DNA from 2 places in the Nostoc sp. FACHB-888 genome. Region 1 is predicted to be linked to the other one. Evidence: predicted binding sites of a transcription regulator. Region 1 holds the regulator's gene; the other holds the start of a gene.
The links. The regulator HrcA, encoded in region 1, represses chaperone genes, less so after heat shock. The targets are predictions, from matches to a motif close to TTAGCACTCNNGANTCNNGAGTGCTAA.
Positions count from the first base shown of each region.

Region 2: a site for HrcA is predicted at 1,880-1,906, ahead of groL (chaperonin GroEL). Genes of this name have one in related genera too.

Region 1 covers NZ_JACJQM010000085.1:28-4,316, reverse strand. The annotation lists gene H6G26_RS29545 (DUF3352 domain-containing protein) at 1-188, opposite strand, end outside; gene H6G26_RS29540 (rhodanese-like domain-containing protein) at 346-678, shown strand; gene hrcA (heat-inducible transcriptional repressor HrcA) at 1,112-2,263, shown strand; gene H6G26_RS29530 (DUF2834 domain-containing protein) at 2,369-3,046, shown strand; gene H6G26_RS29525 (hypothetical protein) at 3,240-3,911, shown strand; partial or broken gene H6G26_RS29520 (photosystem II q(b) protein) at 4,190-4,289, shown strand, end outside.
Region 2 covers NZ_JACJQM010000030.1:36,832-41,120, forward strand. The annotation lists gene H6G26_RS42685 (hypothetical protein) at 1-137, shown strand, start outside; gene groL (chaperonin GroEL) at 165-1,847, opposite strand; gene H6G26_RS19245 (MraY family glycosyltransferase) at 2,005-3,087, shown strand; gene H6G26_RS19250 (hypothetical protein) at 3,448-3,618, shown strand; gene fabG (3-oxoacyl-[acyl-carrier-protein] reductase) at 3,739-4,289, opposite strand, start outside.

The sequences.
Region 1 (4,289 bases):
TTCGCCAGCAATGAAACCATTGCCGGGGAAAGTTTCGACACGAATATGGCTGCATTCGGCTGTCCGGTAGAAGCAGTGATGTTAGCCGGACTTTTAGCAAAAAACCAGTAAAAGCTAGCGATCGCAATTACTAGCAGTGCGATCGCACCAGCTACGATGAAACCAATAAATGAGCGTTGCCTATTCACATTAAACCTTTAAAAAAGACGGTTTACAGCCATTTAAGCAGAAAGCCTACCAGGATTTATCGACCTTCTTGAGAATGGATACTCATGCAAAGGTAGAGATTTTCTGTCACCATAAATAGTATTAGGACTGTTTATAGGGAATTCTTTTAGTCAACCCATGAACCACATAAGTGTACAAGAACTGGCACAACGTCTTTCTTCTGATGATGCAAGTATTCAGCTAGTAGATGTACGCGAACCACAAGAATTGGAGATTGCTAGCATTGAGGGCTTTGTCAATCTACCTTTAAGCCAATTTGCCGAATGGGGAGATCAAGTTCCTAACCTCTTCAATCCCCAAGCTGAAACCCTTGTACTATGCCATCACGGCATCCGCTCTGCTCAGATGTGCCAGTGGTTAATTGCTCAAGGTTTTACAAATGTGCAAAATATTTCGGGTGGTATTGATGCTTATTCCGTCTTAGTAGACCATTCAATTCCCCAGTATTAGCTTGTGTTTAAGTGCATCACTCAGATGGAACTTACTCTTCCATCTGGCTTTTGCTATGCTAAAAATAGCAGAACATAAAAACTTAGCGGCTTGCCCAGAAAGCTTACAACTCTGTCCACTGGCTACATAATTACGAAACTTTTCGACCTCAATCTTAGCTGCGATCGCCGCAAAAATACGTATACAGTAATACTTTTACAAGTGTAGAATTATGCAAAAATAAGCCAAAAATAGGATGTTGTAAATTCAAGCTCTCAGCTTTTGCTGCAAAGATCCGTTAAAAGAATGGTGTACGTGAACCTTAAAATTAATTATCACAATATAAGTGTATAATTTGTTATCTTAATAAATTATTAATATTCTTAGTTTTCAATTAAATCCAAAAATTTTTCCAGACTTTGATTAAAATTTGCCGCCAAGCATTACATACCCTATGGAAGTCCAGTTAACAAATCGACAACAGCATATACTTTGGGCAACGGTACGTCACTACATTGCTACGGCAGAGCCTGTTGGTTCAAAAGCTTTGGTCGAAGAGTACGACCTGGGTGTAAGTTCAGCCACAATTCGCAATGTGATGGGCGTTTTAGAAAAATCCGGGTTACTCTACCAACCACACGCCTCTGCTGGACGTGTCCCTTCAGATTCAGGTTATCGCATTTATGTTGACCAGCTAATTACACCTTCTCTGCGTTCGCGCAGCGTATCGCAGACAGACGCTCTTGCTAGCTTGCTTCCACAAAGTAGTACAGAGACTTTAGGACGAGAAGTAGAAATGGCATTGCAAAAGCGCCTCCAGTGGGAAGATTGGAGTTTAGAAACCCTACTGCAAGGAGCCGCACAAATTTTAGCAACCTTGAGTGGTTGCATTAGCTTGATTACTATGCCGCAAACTACCACAGCACTATTGCGACATCTGCAATTGGTGCAAATTGAAGCGGGGCGGATCATGTTAATTGTAGTTACCGATAGTTATGAGACACATTCCAAGTTGATGGATTTGTCACCAATACCAGAAGAAACACAACGAGATTCAGAGGTAATTGATCGGGAGTTACAAATTGTTTCTAACTTTTTGAATACCCACTTGCGGGGCCGAAGTCTGTTGGAATTAGCCAACCTCAACTGGAGCGAACTAGATCAGGAATTCCAACGCTACGGGGAATTTTTGAAACATTCAGTTGCCGAATTGACTCGTCGCACTCATGCGCCGACTGCAACCCAAATTATGGTTCGGGGTGTGTCAGAAGTTTTACGCCAGCCCGAATTTTCCCAGTTACAGCAGGTACAAACAATTATCCACCTGTTGGAAGAAGAACAAGACCAACTATGGCGATTAATATTTGAGGAACCAGAACTTGAGGATGTAGGTAAGTCAAAGGTAACGGTTCGCATTGGCGCAGAAAATCTTCTAGAACCGATACGCACTTGCACCTTGATTTCTTCCACCTATCGCCGAGGTTCAATACCAGTAGGAAGTGTGGGAGTTTTGGGCCCAACGCGTCTAGATTATGAAAATGCGATCGCAATAGTAGCATCTGCTGCTGATTACCTTTCAGAAGCTTTCAGTTATTTCAATCCCTAATAGAGACAACCTGCTACGGGGTTAGACAAAAGAACAATACCATAGCAGGTAGATAAGGCTAATTTATAGTGGCAAAATCAATAATTAATACCTTTTAACTCTTTCATGGTTAGAAAAATTGCCTTTGGCGTGCTGTGGCTGGGATTCACTACCTATGCTTTTTTCCTCGCTCCTCCTGAGCAACCTGGTACATTCGAGTTAATTAAAAACCTTTCTACTGGCCAATGGCAAGGCATTAACCCATTAGTCGTAGCACTATTCAACCTCATGGGCATCTGGCCTCTCATCTACAGTGCAGTAGTATTTATTGATGGTAGAGGACAAAAAATACCTGCTTGGTTATTTGCTACTGCCTCTTTTGGAGTCGGGGCATTTGCCTTGTTACCATATTTAGCCCTTAGAGAACCAAATAATAAGTTTGTCGGTAAAAAGAATGCCTTGCTCAAGCTGCTAGATTCTCGTGTGACCGGGGTTATCTTGACGGTAGGCACGATTATTCTAGTTGCCTATGGTTTAACAGGAGGAGATTGGGGGAATTTTGTGCAACAGTGGCAAACTAACCGCTTCATCAATGTGATGAGTTTAGATTTCTGTCTACTTTGCCTATTATTTCCAGCTTTGCTAGGGGATGATATGGGGCGTCGTGGTTGGGAAAATCCACAGATGTTCTGGTTAATAGCGTTGATACCGCTATTCGGCCCATTGATTTATTTGTGTGTGCGTCCACCTCTAACAGAAGTGGGTGTAGAGGAAATACCCAGTCAGCAGCCAGCTGTAAATTAAAGTAATTTGTAATTCGTAATTTAAAGACAGTTTCAGTTGGGGTCTAAATCCCCAACTGAAACAAAAATCACGTATAGATTTACCACTATTTTTAAGCAAGCTAAAGACAGCGTTCTATAGAAAGGGGGATTTAGATGCAAAAAATACGAATTATAAATTAGTAATTATCTTAAATGCATACCATCAAAAAATGATGAATAGAAAAGTTGCATTGTGGTTAGTATGGCTTGGATTTATAGCCTATATTTTACTGTTAGCACCGCCTCTGCATTTACAAGAAACTTTAATGCTACTGAAAAATATATTTACTCTTCAGTGGCTTGCAATAAATCCAATTATCCTTTCCTTGTTTTCTCTAGTGGGCATCTGGCTACTAATTTACAGTGGTTTGTTGTTTATTGATGGCAGAATGCAACGCATTTCTTTTTGGCCTTTTGCCCTGGCATCATTAGCATCAGGAGTGCTTGGTCTTATACCATATTTGGCTTTTCGTGAACCAAATCAAGAATTTTCTGGACACAAGGATGCTTTTTTAAGGCTGCTGGATTCTCGTTTTTTTGGGATTGTTTTGAGTTTAAGTACTGTTGCTTTGATCGCCTATGCGTTTGTTTTAGGTGATTGGGGAGATTTTGGGCAGCAGTTCCAAAGTGATCGCTTTATTAATGGCATGAGCTTGGCATTTTGCCTTTTTTGTCTTTTATTCCCCACAATCCTTGGCGATGATATCGCTCGTCGCCACTGGAATAATCCCCAGGTGTTTTGGGCTGTAGCGTTTGTCCCGCTACTCGGTCCACTTGTTTATCTTTGCTTGCGCCCGCCCCTGCCATCAACTATTCGTGAAGAATGGCTAATAGCTAATCGTTAATATAGATCCTCCTCCACTTCTCTTTGAGAGGCTGCGCCCGAAGCGTAGCTATGCCGCAGGCTTTACGACTACGCTCAGTGACCACCTGCCCCCCTGCTTATTCACTACGCAGAGCCTCCCTTTTTTCAGTGAGTTGGGGATTTTCTACTCCGGGTGCGTAAATCCCAAGAGAAATGTTTTTCTCAGAGTACTTTACAAAACGCAATAAATTATTTAAGATGTGTAACAGGTAGTCAAACCTACCTAATTCATTCACAAATAATTGCATTTATAAAACAATGACAGCTACCATTCAACGTCGCGAAAGCGCCAACGTATGGGATCGGTTTTGCGAGTGGATCACCAGCACCAACAACCGTTTATATATCGGTTGGTTCG
Region 2 (4,289 bases), on a different contig from region 1:
CGGAAGCTGCTCCAGGGAAACCGGAAGCTCTTACAGGGAAAGCAGAAGCTGCTATGGACTGCGCGATACACTTCATATTGCCTCTGAATCAGCAATGCTACAAAAAAACAGTTTGCCTTGGCAAGACAAACTGCTGAAAAAATATTTATTTGGGTGAGGAAAAGTTAGAACATACCCATGCCGCCCATGCCACCCATGCCGCCCATGCCGCCCATGCCGCCCATACCACCCATGCCACCCATATCAGGGGCAGGAGCAGCGGATCTCTTCTCCGGCTTTTCAACAACGATCGCTTCGGTAGTTAAGACCAAACCAGCAATGGAACCAGCGTTTTGCAAAGCTGAACGCACGACTTTGGCAGGGTCGATAATACCAGCAGCGATTAAGTCTTCAAATTCACCAGTAGCAGCGTTGTAGCCAATGTTGAAGTCGCTATCTCGGACTATAGAGACGATAACAGAACCTTCAGCACCAGCGTTATCTGCTATTTGACGCAAGGGAGCTTCTAGCGCTCGTCCGACTATATCAGCCCCAATCTTTTCTTCTTCATTTTCCAGGGTGTTTTTAATCTCTTGTATCTTCTTAGCTAAGTGAATTAGAGTTGTCCCACCACCAGGAACAATACCTTCTTCCACAGCAGCTTTAGTAGCGTTCAGCGCGTCTTCAATCCGCAGTTTCCGGTCTTTGAGTTCGGTTTCGGTTGCCGCACCCACTTTGATTACTGCCACACCGCCAGCGAGCTTGGCGATGCGTTCTTGCAGTTTTTCTTGATCGTACTCAGAATCGGTTTCTTCCAACTGCCTGCGAATTTGACCAATCCGCTTTTGTACTTCTGGCTTGGTAACACTGCCAGCTACAATAGTGGTGCTTTCTTTGTCAATGGTGATTTTGCGAGCAGTTCCCAAAGCTTCTAGAGAAGCAGTATCTAGACTTAAGCCGATTTCTTCAGAAATCAACTGTCCATCGGTGAGAATAGCAATATCTTCTAACAAAGCTTTGCGGCGATCGCCAAACCCAGGCGCTTTGATTGCAGCTACAGCAAGTACACCCCGCGCTTTGTTCACCACCAAAGTTGCCAAAGCATCACCTTCGACATCTTCAGCGATGATCAGCAAGGGCTGACCAGAACGGGCGACTTTTTCCAAAATCGGCACTAAATCTTGGATACTGCTGATTTTTTTGTCAGTAACCAAGATCCGGGCGTTTTCAAATTCCACGATTTGCCGCTCGTTGTTGGTGACAAAGTAGGGTGAAATGTAACCCCTGTCAATCTGCATCCCCTCAACTACCTCTAGTTCAGTGGTTAGAGATTTAGATTCTTCAACGGTAATGACACCATCTTTGGTGACTTTTTCCATTGCTTGGGCTAACATTTGACCAACTTCTTCATCGTTACCAGCAGAGACAGTGGCAACTTGAGCGATCGCACTTCCTTCTACTGGCTTGGCTATGTTGGCAATTTCTTGTACCAGTGCCTCAATAGTTTTGTCGATCCCGCGCTTTAAGCTAACTGGGTTGCTACCCGCAGCGACATTCTTCAAACCTTCCCGAATCAAGGCCTGTGCCAAAACAGTAGCAGTGGTGGTACCATCTCCAGCAACATCTTTAGTCTTTGATGCCACTTCTTGGATGAGTCTGGCACCTGTGTTTTCCAAAGGATCTTCTAATTCAATTTCCTTGGCAACAGTGATACCATCGTTGACAATTTGAGGTGCGCCAAATTTTTTCTCTAAAAGGACATTGCGACCTTTGGGCCCCAAGGTGATTTTTACGGCATCGGCAAGGGCGTTAACACCCCTTTCTAGAGCTCGCCGCGATTCCTCGTCAAATGCAATAATTTTCGCCATGTTTTATTTCTCTAGCGCTTCCATTAGACAATTTAGCACTCACAGGGCAAGAGTGCTAATCTCCCAAGCGGCTCAAGTTACAAATGGAAATAAAAAAATTGATTAATATACAGGTGATGCTCATATTAGATACAGGCAGTAATGCTTGAATTGGGAGATGAATCTAGACAACTCCCTTAAGTCCCTCGGTATTGCCGACCCTAGCGGCACCGGCTGGTTGGCGGTAGTATTTACGTTTCTCTTGGCTTGGCTTGTAACGTGGCGTTTAATTCCGACAGTACGCAAATTCGCCTTGCGGGTAGGTTGGGCTGACCAACCCAATGCACGGCGACTCAACCGAGAACCTTTGCCTAATGCAGGGGGGCTAGCTATCTACGCAGGTGTAATTGCCGCACTGGTATTAGCTAGCCTTTTACGACCTATCGAACTCCAAAACGTACTGGCTCAGGTACTGACTATTCTGTTAGGGGGTTCGATATTAGTTCTTGTGGGCTTTATCGATGATCAGTTCGGCTTACCGCCCTCTGTTCGATTGTGGGCACAAATTATCACGGCACTGTTGCTGGTAGCTAATGGGATCAGTGTCAGAGTTATGTTTGGCACCCCCATCGACTCGCTGCTGTCCATGTCGTTAACAGTACTATGGGTAGTAGGGATTACCAACGCCATCAACTTGATGGATGGTATGGATGGTTTGGCGGGAGGAATCAGCTTTATTACCGCCATGAGTTTGTTGGGGGTTGCAGCCCAATTTAACAATCGTGCAGCGGCAATTTTGGTATTAGCAGCCTTAGCAGGTGCTGCACTAGGATTTTTACGTCACAACTTTCACCCCTCGCGGATTATTATGGGTGATGCCGGAGCATACTTTTTCGGCTATGTACTGGCAGCAACTAGTATTTTAGGCAAACTGCAACAAAACACAGTTTATGCGTTAATTCCCACAATTTTATTTCTGTTGTTGCCAGTATTAGACACCACTCAAGTATTTGTGCGGCGGCTACTAGCAGGAAATAACCCTCTGAGTACTCCTGGTAAAGACCACCTGCACCACCGCTTACTTGCTTGGGGACTCTCCCAGCGCCATGCTGCGTTCACACTTTGGTCAATTACCTTAGTTTTCAACTTGCTGGCGATGAGAATACAAGGTATGAGTGTGGCTGTAATACTGACTACCGCCAGTAGCATTATCATTCTTTTGGGTTTTACTATCTGGCAAAGGATACATCAACAACCTTAATCGCTTGTAGGGTGGGCATTGCAGTGCTAGCCCTACTATGGTTTATTTTCTACTGTGGCAAAATATGATATAGATTTTTTAAGAAATTATTTATGTATGAAGTACCTACTAGCACTACATTGCACCCTTGATAGAGTTTATTTCCTTGATGTAATTATTGATATTAATAATTAATATTTAATATTTAGAAACTATTGTAAAAATTATACTTTTACCTAGAAAGTTATCTTTCTTAGATATCCTAAGCTAAAGCTTGGGCTGAACACTCAGAATCAACTTTTGTTCATGCATAAATTCTATCTACTTCAACATAACCAATCAAAAAAACAAGTGTAAAGCTAATATGCTGCTGTTGTGCTTTTGTCAACGCTTGGAAGTCCAGCACAAGCGCAATTCAATCTTAACGAATCCTGGGCGCAGAATCTCTATTTCGGAAGCCGGGGAACATTCTTTGCTGATGTTACCGGAGATGGCAGGGCTGATGCCATTGTGGTTAACAATGAGAAAGTAACTGTTAAAAGGGCATTTTAGGGGTGTTTGATAATTAGCTGAAGATTTCTTGGAAGTCCCTAAATCGGCGATCGCCAGATAAAATTGGTGCGTTACGCTGTAGGCTAACGCACCCTACAAAAATTACTAACTCAGAACTATTTAGGCCATTACCATACCGCCATCGACATTAAAGACTTGTCCGGTGATGTAGGTGGCAGCGGGATCGGCAGCAAGGAAGCGCACCATCCCAGCGACTTCTTCGGGCTGACCGAAACGGCCGAGTGGGATGTATTTGAGAATATCTTCGGGGTTGTTAAGATCGCTGGTCATGTCGGTGGTGATGAATCCAGGGGCGACGGCGTTAACGGTGATGCCACGAGTAGCTAGTTCTTTGGCAACGCTTTTAGTGAAGCCGATTACACCTGCTTTGGCGGCGCTGTAGTTTGACTGGCCTGGGTTGCCCATTTGCCCAGCAACGGAGGTAATGTTGATAATTCGCCCCGATCGCTGCTTGAGCATAATTTTACTGGCGGCGCGTGTACATAAGAAAACACCAGTTAGATTAAGGTCTATCACAGCTTGCCAATCTTCTGGCTTCAAACGTAAAAGTAGCGTGTCGCGGGTAATACCTGCATTGTTGACCAAAATATCCACACGGCTGAACTTTTCTATGACGGTGTTAACTAGTGTGTCTACTTGATCGCTTTTAG